Regions from separate parts of the Brevibacillus sp. AG162 genome, predicted to be linked through region 2. Evidence: riboswitches for the same ligand, from Rfam matches in the RefSeq annotation. Region 2 holds a riboswitch; each other region holds the start of a gene.
The links. Region 2 has a riboswitch for lysine ahead of dapD (2,3,4,5-tetrahydropyridine-2,6-dicarboxylate N-acetyltransferase). Riboswitches for the same ligand answer to the same signal wherever they lie in the genome.
Positions count from the first base shown of each region.

Region 1: linked by a shared signal. The riboswitch ahead of FB479_RS09485 (amino acid permease) and the one ahead of dapD (2,3,4,5-tetrahydropyridine-2,6-dicarboxylate N-acetyltransferase) in region 2 are both predicted to bind lysine.
Region 3: linked by a shared signal. The riboswitch ahead of FB479_RS06710 (aspartate kinase) and the one ahead of dapD (2,3,4,5-tetrahydropyridine-2,6-dicarboxylate N-acetyltransferase) in region 2 are both predicted to bind lysine.

Region 1 is NZ_VFNO01000002.1:966,788-970,068, forward strand. It holds gene FB479_RS09470 (inositol monophosphatase family protein) at 1-121, shown strand, start outside; gene FB479_RS09475 (CGNR zinc finger domain-containing protein) at 153-710, opposite strand; gene FB479_RS09480 (DinB family protein) at 879-1,373, shown strand; lysine riboswitch at 1,458-1,643, shown strand; gene FB479_RS09485 (amino acid permease) at 1,757-3,205, shown strand.
Region 2 is NZ_VFNO01000001.1:247,738-251,018, forward strand. It holds gene FB479_RS01085 (GNAT family N-acetyltransferase) at 1-477, opposite strand, end outside; gene FB479_RS01090 (flavodoxin) at 546-986, opposite strand; lysine riboswitch at 1,126-1,315, shown strand; gene dapD (2,3,4,5-tetrahydropyridine-2,6-dicarboxylate N-acetyltransferase) at 1,407-2,117, shown strand; gene FB479_RS01100 (aspartate aminotransferase family protein) at 2,132-3,281, shown strand, end outside.
Region 3 is NZ_VFNO01000002.1:394,681-397,961, reverse strand. It holds gene uvrC (excinuclease ABC subunit UvrC) at 1-1,511, shown strand, start outside; lysine riboswitch at 1,614-1,801, shown strand; gene FB479_RS06710 (aspartate kinase) at 2,033-3,274, shown strand.

The DNA of each region.
Region 1 (3,281 bases), on a different contig from region 2:
GGAAGCCGGAGGCAAAATTACGGATACGCAAGGAAATGATTTTTGCTGGAAAAGCACAGGCATCGTAGCAGCAGGCTCGTCCATCTACCCTAAACTGATCCAATTGACCCCAGCTTCCTAACAGACAGATAAAAAGGGTGAGCCTATGCGCATCACCCTTTTTCCTTTTTCCGCTCACGAAAACGGCGCACCTTCATCAAGTTTCCGCACATTTTGTCATCACACCAGCGGCGCACCCGGTTGCGGCTTTCATCATAAAACACCCAGCGGCAATCCTCGTTATCACATATTTTGATTCGCTCCAGATGCTGCGGGGCAAGCAACTCCGCGAAAGAAGCCGCAATTTGTGCCATGACGAGGGGCCAACCCTCTGTTGAGCTAACATGCTTTTGCCTGTAGCCGCCCTCCTCATCTACATACAACACCTGCATATGAAAAGGGGCGAGAGCCAACGTGTTGTTCAATTCCGCAAGGTCCTCCTCTTGGAATCGGTCTCCACGGACAACGGCTTCCAGCATACGTCTCAAACGTTCGCGCAATCGCAAAAGAGACGCGGCACACTCCTCCTTCATCGGCAACGGAGCAGTTAGATTGTATGTTTGCAAAAAGGATGTCAGCCATTCCTGGTTCTCCAAGCGATTTTCCGCACGACCAGAACCGCGCCAATCACGCCAATCACTATTTAAAAAATCGATACAAAGCCAGTCCATGTCATCATCTCTCCTGACGAAACCCTTCATTTTTCTCTCTTGTATGACTATACAGGATATGGTAATATCTATTTGTAACTATCGTAATTTAATTAACTGGTTACAAGTTCATTTCTTACTGCTATTATAGCGTTTCATCAATCTGTTTCACAGACGAGGAGGAAGCGTATGAATCGGAAGGAATTGCTTTTGCACGGATGGGAATGTACGTATGACAAGGAAGACTGGTATCCACCCTTAAAAGAAGCGCTTTCCGGAGTGTCAGCTGCCGAGGCTAGCTGGCGCCCTGTGGGAGAAGCAGCCAACACGATCTGGGAAAACGTCAGCCACCTTCTTTATTACAAAGAACGCCTGCTGCATCGTCTATTGGGCACCGAATTTCCTGGCTCCGCTGAAACGAACGATGATACCTTCATCCCATCCGGCGGTCCAGATGATGAAAACGCTTGGCAAGCTACCCTTTTGCAAATGGAAAGCGTCCATCGCCACATTCATGAAAAGCTTTCCTTGCTGACAGACGAGGATTTAAATCAGACGGCTACCTATACGCCCATCTACCAAACCGTGATGAGTCTCGTCCTGCATGATGCGTTTCATACGGGACAAATCGTCCAAATTCGCAAGCTGCATGGCTCTTGGCCTGCCAGACGCTCATTTGAATAACAAAATTTCACATTGATTAATCACAAACAATCCTTTATAGTGAATGAATCACATAATTTCATACATGTTATCCTCATCTTTCACGGTGAGGATAGAGGTCGCGGCTTTTATATCATCCTGTACGAGATTCAGAGAAAATCAATGACTCCAGGTAAGGAAAATCCGCCGAAGCTCATATCGCGTCTCTGTGCGATTGGGTTGGGGCTGTACTCGAAAGGGGCAGAACTGTCACGTTTGCATGCCAAGCAAACGTGGTGAGCTATCTTCAGTGAAGGCTTGGTGGGGATTGGATGATACCGCCCTATGCCATTTTTTTGGCTATGGCGGTTTTTTCGTTTCCGACCTTCCTTCTCAAAAATCAAGAAAGGTCGTGCAAGCAGCTTATGTCACAGAATCAATTGCAACGTGGTTTAAAAGCCCGACACCTGACGATGATCGCCATCGGCGGCTCGATTGGGACGGGATTGTTTCTCGCCAGCGGAGGCTCGATCCATTCCGCCGGACCAGGTGGAGCTTTAGTCGCCTATCTCGCTATTAGTATCATGGTTTACTTCTTGATGACCAGCTTGGGGGAAATGGCGGCCTTCATGCCTGTGTCCGGTTCGTTTTCGACGTATGCCACACGGTTCGTCGATCCATCTCTCGGCTTTGCTCTCGGCTGGAACTATTGGTACAACTGGGCCATTACCATTGCCGTCGAGCTGTCAGCTTCCGCACTCATTATGAAATATTGGTTCCCGGATACCCCAGCGATATTGTGGAGCGCTTTATTCCTCGGATTGCTGTTTGCCTTGAATCTCCTGTCTGTGAAAGCCTATGGAGAATCTGAATATTGGTTTGCTTTGATTAAAGTAGTAACGGTTATCGTCTTTATTATTGTCGGTGTGTTGATGATTTTTGGCATTATGGGCGGCCAAGCAGTCGGCTTCCAAAACTTCACCAAAGGCGACGCGCCATTCAATGGCGGCTTCATGGCCCTGCTCGGTGTCTTTATGATTGCCGGATTCTCTTTCCAAGGGACAGAGCTCGTTGGTGTCGCAGCTGGGGAGAGCGAAGACCCTGCCCGCAACATTCCAAAGGCCATCCGTCAAATTTTTTGGCGCATTCTGCTCTTCTACATCCTCGCTATTTTGATCATCGGGTTGTTGGTTCCATACGATAATCCAAATCTGATTAGTGGCGACCTTACGGATATTGCAATCAGTCCGTTTACGATTGTTTTTGAAAATGCCGGTTTTGCTTTTGCAGCCTCCGTCATGAATGCCGTTATTCTTACGTCTGTATTGTCTGCTGGTAACTCTGGCATGTACGCCTCTACACGCATGCTGTGGAACTTGGCGAAAGAAGGAAAAGCACCAAAATGGTTCGCAAAAGTAACAAGTAACGGCGTACCGATCAATGCTTTGATCTTGACTGCGCTCATCGGCGCTCTTGCTTTTCTGTCCTCTCTGTTTGGGGAAGGCGAGGTGTATGTCTGGCTTTTGAATGCGTCCGGTATGTCAGGCTTCATCGCTTGGCTGGGAATTGCCATTAGTCACTACCGTTTCCGCAAAGCGTTTATCGCTCAGGGCCGTGACTTAAGCGAACTGCCTTATCGGGCAAAGTGGTTCCCGTTTGGACCGATTTTTGCTTTCATCATTTGCTGCATCGTTATTTTGGGGCAAAACTACTCCGCATTCATGGGTGGAACAATCGACTGGTATGGCGTCCTGGTCTCTTACATTGGCCTGCCACTTTTCTTAATCATTTGGCTCGCTTATAAAATCACGCAAAAGACCAAGATCGTCCCTCTTGAACAAGTAGACTTCAGCATGGATGAATACACGAAATAATAGAAGAAAAATTACGGACTTCCGTTATCTGAACGGGAGTCCTTTTTCATGTTTGCCAGCATATTTAAAACTGCCC
Region 2 (3,281 bases):
ACGTAACGAAAGGCCTTCCTGGCGAAAACGGTTTTTTTCCAAGACGCGAATGGAAGCTTGATTGCGAGGCATGACAGCGGCTTGTACCCTATGCAGCCCAGCATCCGTTAAAGCAAAGCGGAGGGCAAGATTTACTGCTGATGTCGTATAGCCTTTGCCATTGCACGCCTGATCCATGAAGTAACCAATCGTTGCATTTTGCCACGCACCACGTGCGACATTCGAAAGCGCTACACGGCCAATCATCTTTCCGGATTCTCGGGAGAATACGCCGAAAGCATAGGCAGTACCATGTTCAAAATCATTCTGAGCTTGTGAAATCTGCTCTTGCTGTCCTGGGAGGGTCAAAAAAGAAGCGGGGCGGATCGGTTCAAATGGTTGGAGAAAGTCATGATTGCGCAGCCGAAGCTCTAGGAGCTCGGCTGCGTCTTGTTGTTGGAGAGGCCGTAAGAGAATCTCGTCCGTATGTAGTGACATGAGATCAATCCTCCTTAAAAAGTTGGATTGATAGTATATCATGTGCCAGAGTATTTGAGAAACATCAATTAGCCGAGCAATTCAGCAAACGATACCCCAAATGCTTTGCAAGTTTCCACTTCTTTTGCAGTAGGAGAAAGCTCGATTTTCAATCCTTCCATTGGTGTTTCCGCGCCACGCTCACTCGCTTTTTTCAGCAAAATATCAACAGCTGCACCAACATGCTCGTAAGCGGAGTCGCAAGAGCCAAAAGCAACAACCTTTTTCCCGCTGAGGTCAATATCGTCCATTTCCTCATAAAAATCCAGGCATTCGTCTGGCAGTTCGCCATCGCCCCATGTGTAGGCGCCAAGCAAGATTCCGTCGTATGCTTCGAGTTCTTTTGCGTTTGCATCCATCACTTCTTTTATCTCCAGCTCAGCACCAGTTGAACGAATACCTTCTGCAATTGCTTCAGCAATCTCCTGTGTATTCCCCGTCATGCTCGCGTATACCATCAAAATGCTCATAAAACGTAAAACCTCCAATTAGATAATGAGTATCATTCTCACAAATAAAATAATGAAAATGAGAATCGTTGTCAATAACTTTTTTCTTATTGCCACGTCTCATTCATTTTGGTAGAGTTAAATAAAATTATAATAATGTACACTAAATAGAGGTGCGCCGAAGAAGAGTAAGCCTTTTCGCAATCTGCCAGGGGGTAGGAGAAGGAAGAAAGGCTAAAGCGCCGAAGCTTATGCTATGCCCCTACGTAGCACAGGCTGGGGTGTCTCATGAAAAATGAACATCCTGTCACAAGGGACCTTTCGTCTTTTTGTGGAGCGCTATTTATGATTTGCTTCTGTAGTATCAAGAGCAATGAGATAGCGAATGCACTCATTGCTTTTTTTGATTTACCATGCTGTTATTTTGAGGAGGATGTAACTATGAACATGATGGATGCCAACGAAATTATCGCGTTTATTCAAAAAAGCGAAAAGAAAACACCAGTGAAGGTATATGTGAAAGGGAACCTGGAGGGAATCGACTTCGGTGCTAGCTCCAAAGCTTTCATTACTGGCTCAACTGGTGTTGTTTTTGGTGAGTGGAAAGAGATTGAGCCAGTACTCGCTGCTAACGCGGAAAAAATTGAAGATTATGTAGTAGAAAGCGACCGCCGCAATTCCGCTATTCCATTGCTGGACACAAAAGGGATTCAAGCGCGTATTGAGCCAGGCGCAATTATCCGTGACCAAGTGACAATCGGCAACAACGCGGTCATCATGATGGGTGCTTCCATTAACATTGGTGCAGTTATCGGTGAAGGCACGATGATCGACATGAATGTTGTCGTAGGTGGGCGTGGAACCATCGGGAAAAACTGCCACATCGGCGCGGGATCGGTTATCGCGGGAGTCATCGAGCCGCCATCTGCACAGCCAGTTGTAGTCGAGGATGATGTTGTCATCGGAGCAAATGCTGTCATTCTGGAAGGCGTACGCGTAGGTAAAGGTGCTGTCGTTGCAGCGGGTGCTGTCGTGATTGAAGATGTACCTCCATACGTGGTAGTTGCGGGAACGCCTGCACGCGTGATCAAGCAAATCGATGAAAAAACTCGTTCCAAGACAGAGATCAAGCAGGAGCTACGTCAGCTGTAAGGGAGAGAGTGTACATGGACTGGCGTTCGCTCGATGAACAATATATCGTCTCTTCTTACAAAAGAATTCCGATTGCCATAGAAAAAGGCGAAGGAAATTACTTGTACGATACGAACGGAAAGAGCTATCTCGACTTGTTTACCGGACTCGCGGTAAACGTTCTGGGTCATTCTCATCCGCGCATTGTACAGGCTCTGCGTGAGCAGGGAGAGCGTTTCTTGCATATTTCCAATGTATTTTTAAACAAGCCGGCTATTCGTTTGGCCGAGCGGTTGGTTGCGAACAGCATCAGTGGGAAAGTGTTTTTCACCAACTCTGGTGCCGAGGCTACAGAGTCTGCGATCAAGCTGATTCACAAATGGACGAAGAATGAGGGAGCAGGTCGTGAAGGCATCGTTGTCTTACGCAACAGCTTTCACGGACGAACACTTGGAGCAGTGCGTTTGACGAGGCAGGCTCATGTCTATCAAGACTTTCCTCAGCCAGCTTTTCCTGTTTATGAACTGGATGTGGAGGACACGGAAGGATTGCGAGCGATTTGCCAGGAAGCAAGGCCCGCTGCAGTCCTGATGGAGCCAGTCTTGGGTTCCGGCGGTGTGGTGCCGCTAACGGAAGCGTTCTTGCGAGAGGTAGCTGCCATCTGTGAACAAGAAGGCATGCTCTTTGTCATGGACGAAATCCAGACAGGAATGGGCAGAACAGGAAAGCTGTTTGCTTATGAGCATGCAGGCGTAACGCCAGACCTTATCCTTTTTGCCAAAGGCATAGGGGGAGGGCTTCCCCTTGGCGGAGTCATCGCTGGCCCAAAGCTGATGAACCAGTTCAAACCGGGGGATCACGGAACGACGTTCGCACCATCACCACTGTCTGCTGCCCTGGGGAATGTCGTGTTGGACGAATTGCTTGATCCAGCCTTCATTGCTCACGTAGAAGAAGTAATTGCGTATCTGTGGTCAGGCTTGGAAGCGTTGCGGATGCGTCTTCCAGATCAGCTGCAATCCCTTCGCGGAAAAGGCTTGATGGTTGGAATTCCGCTCTCTTCCACCCCGGAAGAGGTAAGTCACTTGCAGCAAGCATTGCTTAACGAAGGAATTCTCGTTGACGTGACGCAGAAAACGATTGTTCGTCTGCTTCCGCCTCTGACGTTGACAAAAGCTGATGTGG
Region 3 (3,281 bases), on a different contig from region 2:
TCATGCTCCGCGACGACAAGACGTATCCGTACATCAAAATTACGAATGAGGCGCAGCCACGCCTGGAGATTACCCGTAAGGTATTGAAAGATAAAGCCAAGTATTTCGGTCCGTATCCCAATGCCGGAGATGCCTCCGAGGTGAAGAAGCTGCTGGATCGCCTCTATCCGTTGCGCAAATGCCGCAATATGCCCAAGCAGGTTTGTCTTTACTACCATTTGGGACAATGTCTTGCGCCCTGTGTGTACGAGGTATCGGCAGAGGAAAATCAGCGTTTGGTGGACGAAATCAGCCGGTTCCTCGATGGTGGCCATGAGGAAATGAAGCAAACCCTTACGGAAAAAATGCTGCAAGCCGCAGAAAACATGGAGTTCGAGCGTGCAAAGGAATATCGCGATCAGATCAAGAGTATCGAAGCGGTGATGGAGAAGCAGAAGATCACGTTCACCGATACGGTAGACCGCGACATTATCGGGTTCGCTGTGGAAAAAGGCTGGATGTGCATTCAGGTGTTCTATATGCGAAAAGGGAAGATGATCGAGCGTCAGACGACTTCCTTTCCATACTATGGCAGCGAAACCGAAGACTTTATGTCATATGTGAGCCAGTTCTACTACGACAAGCAAAATGCGCTGCCAAAAGAAATTTTGCTCCCGCAAGAAAGTGAACCGGAATTGTTGAGTGAATGGCTGGGCATCAAAGTCCATGCTCCGAAAAGAGGCAAAAAGCATGAGCTCGTGAAGATGGCTTCCGAGAACGCCCGTATTGCTTTGCAGGAGAAGTTCGCGCTGATGTCCAAGGACGATGCTCGTACAGTCCAAGCGGTACACAATCTTGGTCACATTTTAGGGATTCCGGTTCCTCATCGAATTGAAGCGTTTGACAACTCCAACATTCAAGGAACCGAGCCTGTGTCTGCGATGATTGTGTTTACAGACGGCCGCCCTGACAAAAAGGAATACCGCAAATTCAAGATCAAAACCGTCGAGGGGCCAGATGATTACGGCTCCATGCGCGAAGTAGTTCGTCGTCGTTACTCTCGCCTGCTGAAAGAAAACCAGCCAATGCCTGACCTGATTGTGATCGATGGTGGGAAGGGCCAAATCAGTGCGGCTATGGACGTGCTGGAAAACGAGCTGGGCCTCTATATTCCCGTCTGTGGACTCGCGAAGGACGAGAAGCACCGCACCGCTCAGCTCATGTACGGAGATCCGCCAGAGCCTGTGAATCTTAGACGGGATAGCTATGAGTTTTATTTGTTGCAGCGCATCCAAGATGAAGTCCACCGTTTTGTTATTACATTCCACAGACAATCCCGGACGAAAACGATGCTCTCCTCGCAGTTGGATGAGATCCCGGGTATCGGTGAGAAGCGACGCAAGCTGTTGTTCTCTCATTTTGGCTCGTTGAAAAAAATGCGGGAGGCGACCGTCGAAGACTTCCGCCAATTAGGGATCGGCGACAAGCTGGCGAAAGAAATCATCACTCATTTGCGCAAGCTTGACACATAGCAAATGCAACTTTTTGAACGACCTCTAAAAAGGAATTGATCCATTTTTAGACTCATGTTATAATCCGATTCAAACAGAATAGTTAGCCTCACTTCCATTATGGAGTGAGGTAGAGGCGCGAAAACCAAGAGTACCACCCTGAGATCGGGTATCTGTGAAGGGAACGGGAAAGGGGAATTCGCCGAAGTGTGGAGGGAAACCCGCTTTTCTCCATGCTGGGTCTGCGTTGAACAAATGCAGGACTGTCATCTGCACAATGACCAATTGTCAGATGGAGAGCTATCTCACGGTGTGTCAATGTGAGTTTTGATGGTGATGACTGTCAATCTTCGTTGTCCGCGTGTATTGGGAGGGAGGAACCGGTATGTCGAAACAGTAGGCAGCGGCAGGTCTTATTCCTTGTCGGTGCCTTTTTTGTAAAATAAAAATGCAAGACTTTTCCTTATAGAGAGAATAGTGAAAAACCATACGATACGAGATAAATACCAACATTGGATATGAGAAAAAGGGAGAGAAGCCGCATGGGGTTGATCGTGCAGAAATATGGAGGCACCTCTGTAGGTACCATTGAGCGAATTTTACGAGTTGCGGATCGAATAATCAGCTACAAAGAGGAAGGGCATGATGTGGTAGTCGTTGTTTCTGCAATGGGGAAATCTACTGACGTGTTGGTAGACATGGCCAAGCAGATTAGCGCATACCCATCCGAGCGTGAAATGGATATGCTGCTGACCACGGGGGAGCAGGTATCGATCGCGCTTTTGTCGATGGCCTTGCATAGCAAAGGCTACGACGCTATTTCTCTAACGGGCTGGCAAGCTGGGATTACCACGGAGGCGATTCACGGAAGAGCACGGATCAAGCAAATTGATCCAGAGCGGATTCAATCGGAGCTCGGCCGTGGTCGTGTGGTGATCGTGGCAGGATTCCAAGGGATCAGTGACGAAGGTGAAATAACGACGCTCGGCCGCGGTGGATCGGATACATCTGCGGTTACACTCGCAGCGAGCTTGAACGCTGAGAAATGCGAAATCTTTACGGACGTGTCCGGGGTGTATACAGCTGATCCGCGAGTCGTTCCAGCTGCGAGCAAGCTGGATACGATCTCGTACGATGAGATGCTGGAGCTGGCGAACCTCGGTGCAGGGGTTCTTCATCCAAGGTCAGTAGAGGCTGCGAAAAAATACAAGGTAAGGCTGGTCGTCCGCTCGAGCTTTACTGCCGAAGATGGTACGTACGTTGAGGAGGTTGCCAACATGGAAACAGGAAGAGTAGTAAGTGGAGTTGCACACGATGAAGATGTTGCCAAAATCACGGTTGTCGGCATGCCTGCAAAGGTCGGGACGCTCTCCCGTCTGTTCAATACGCTGGCAGACAATCAGGTGAACGTGGATATCATTATCCAAAGCTCCTATGATGCGTCTGTTACGAACATTTCTTTTACCGTTGCAGCGGATGACCTGAAAAAAGCACTGGATACGTTGGACAGAAACAAAAACGAGCTTGGCTTTGAAAAAATCGATTTCGAGGAAGGCTTGACCAAGGTATCAATTGTTGGCTCAGGCATGATCAACAATCCAGGGGTAGCTGCCGAAATGTTCCGCGTCCTGGCAGAAAAAGAAATTTCTATTAAAATGGTATCTACGTCTGATATTAAGGTTTCTTGCGTCATTCCAGCAGCCTTGACAGAGCTGGCTGTTCGCAGCCTTCATTCGGCATATGGTCTGGATGTCGAGGAAACCGCGATCGTGCACGGAGTATAAAATATGG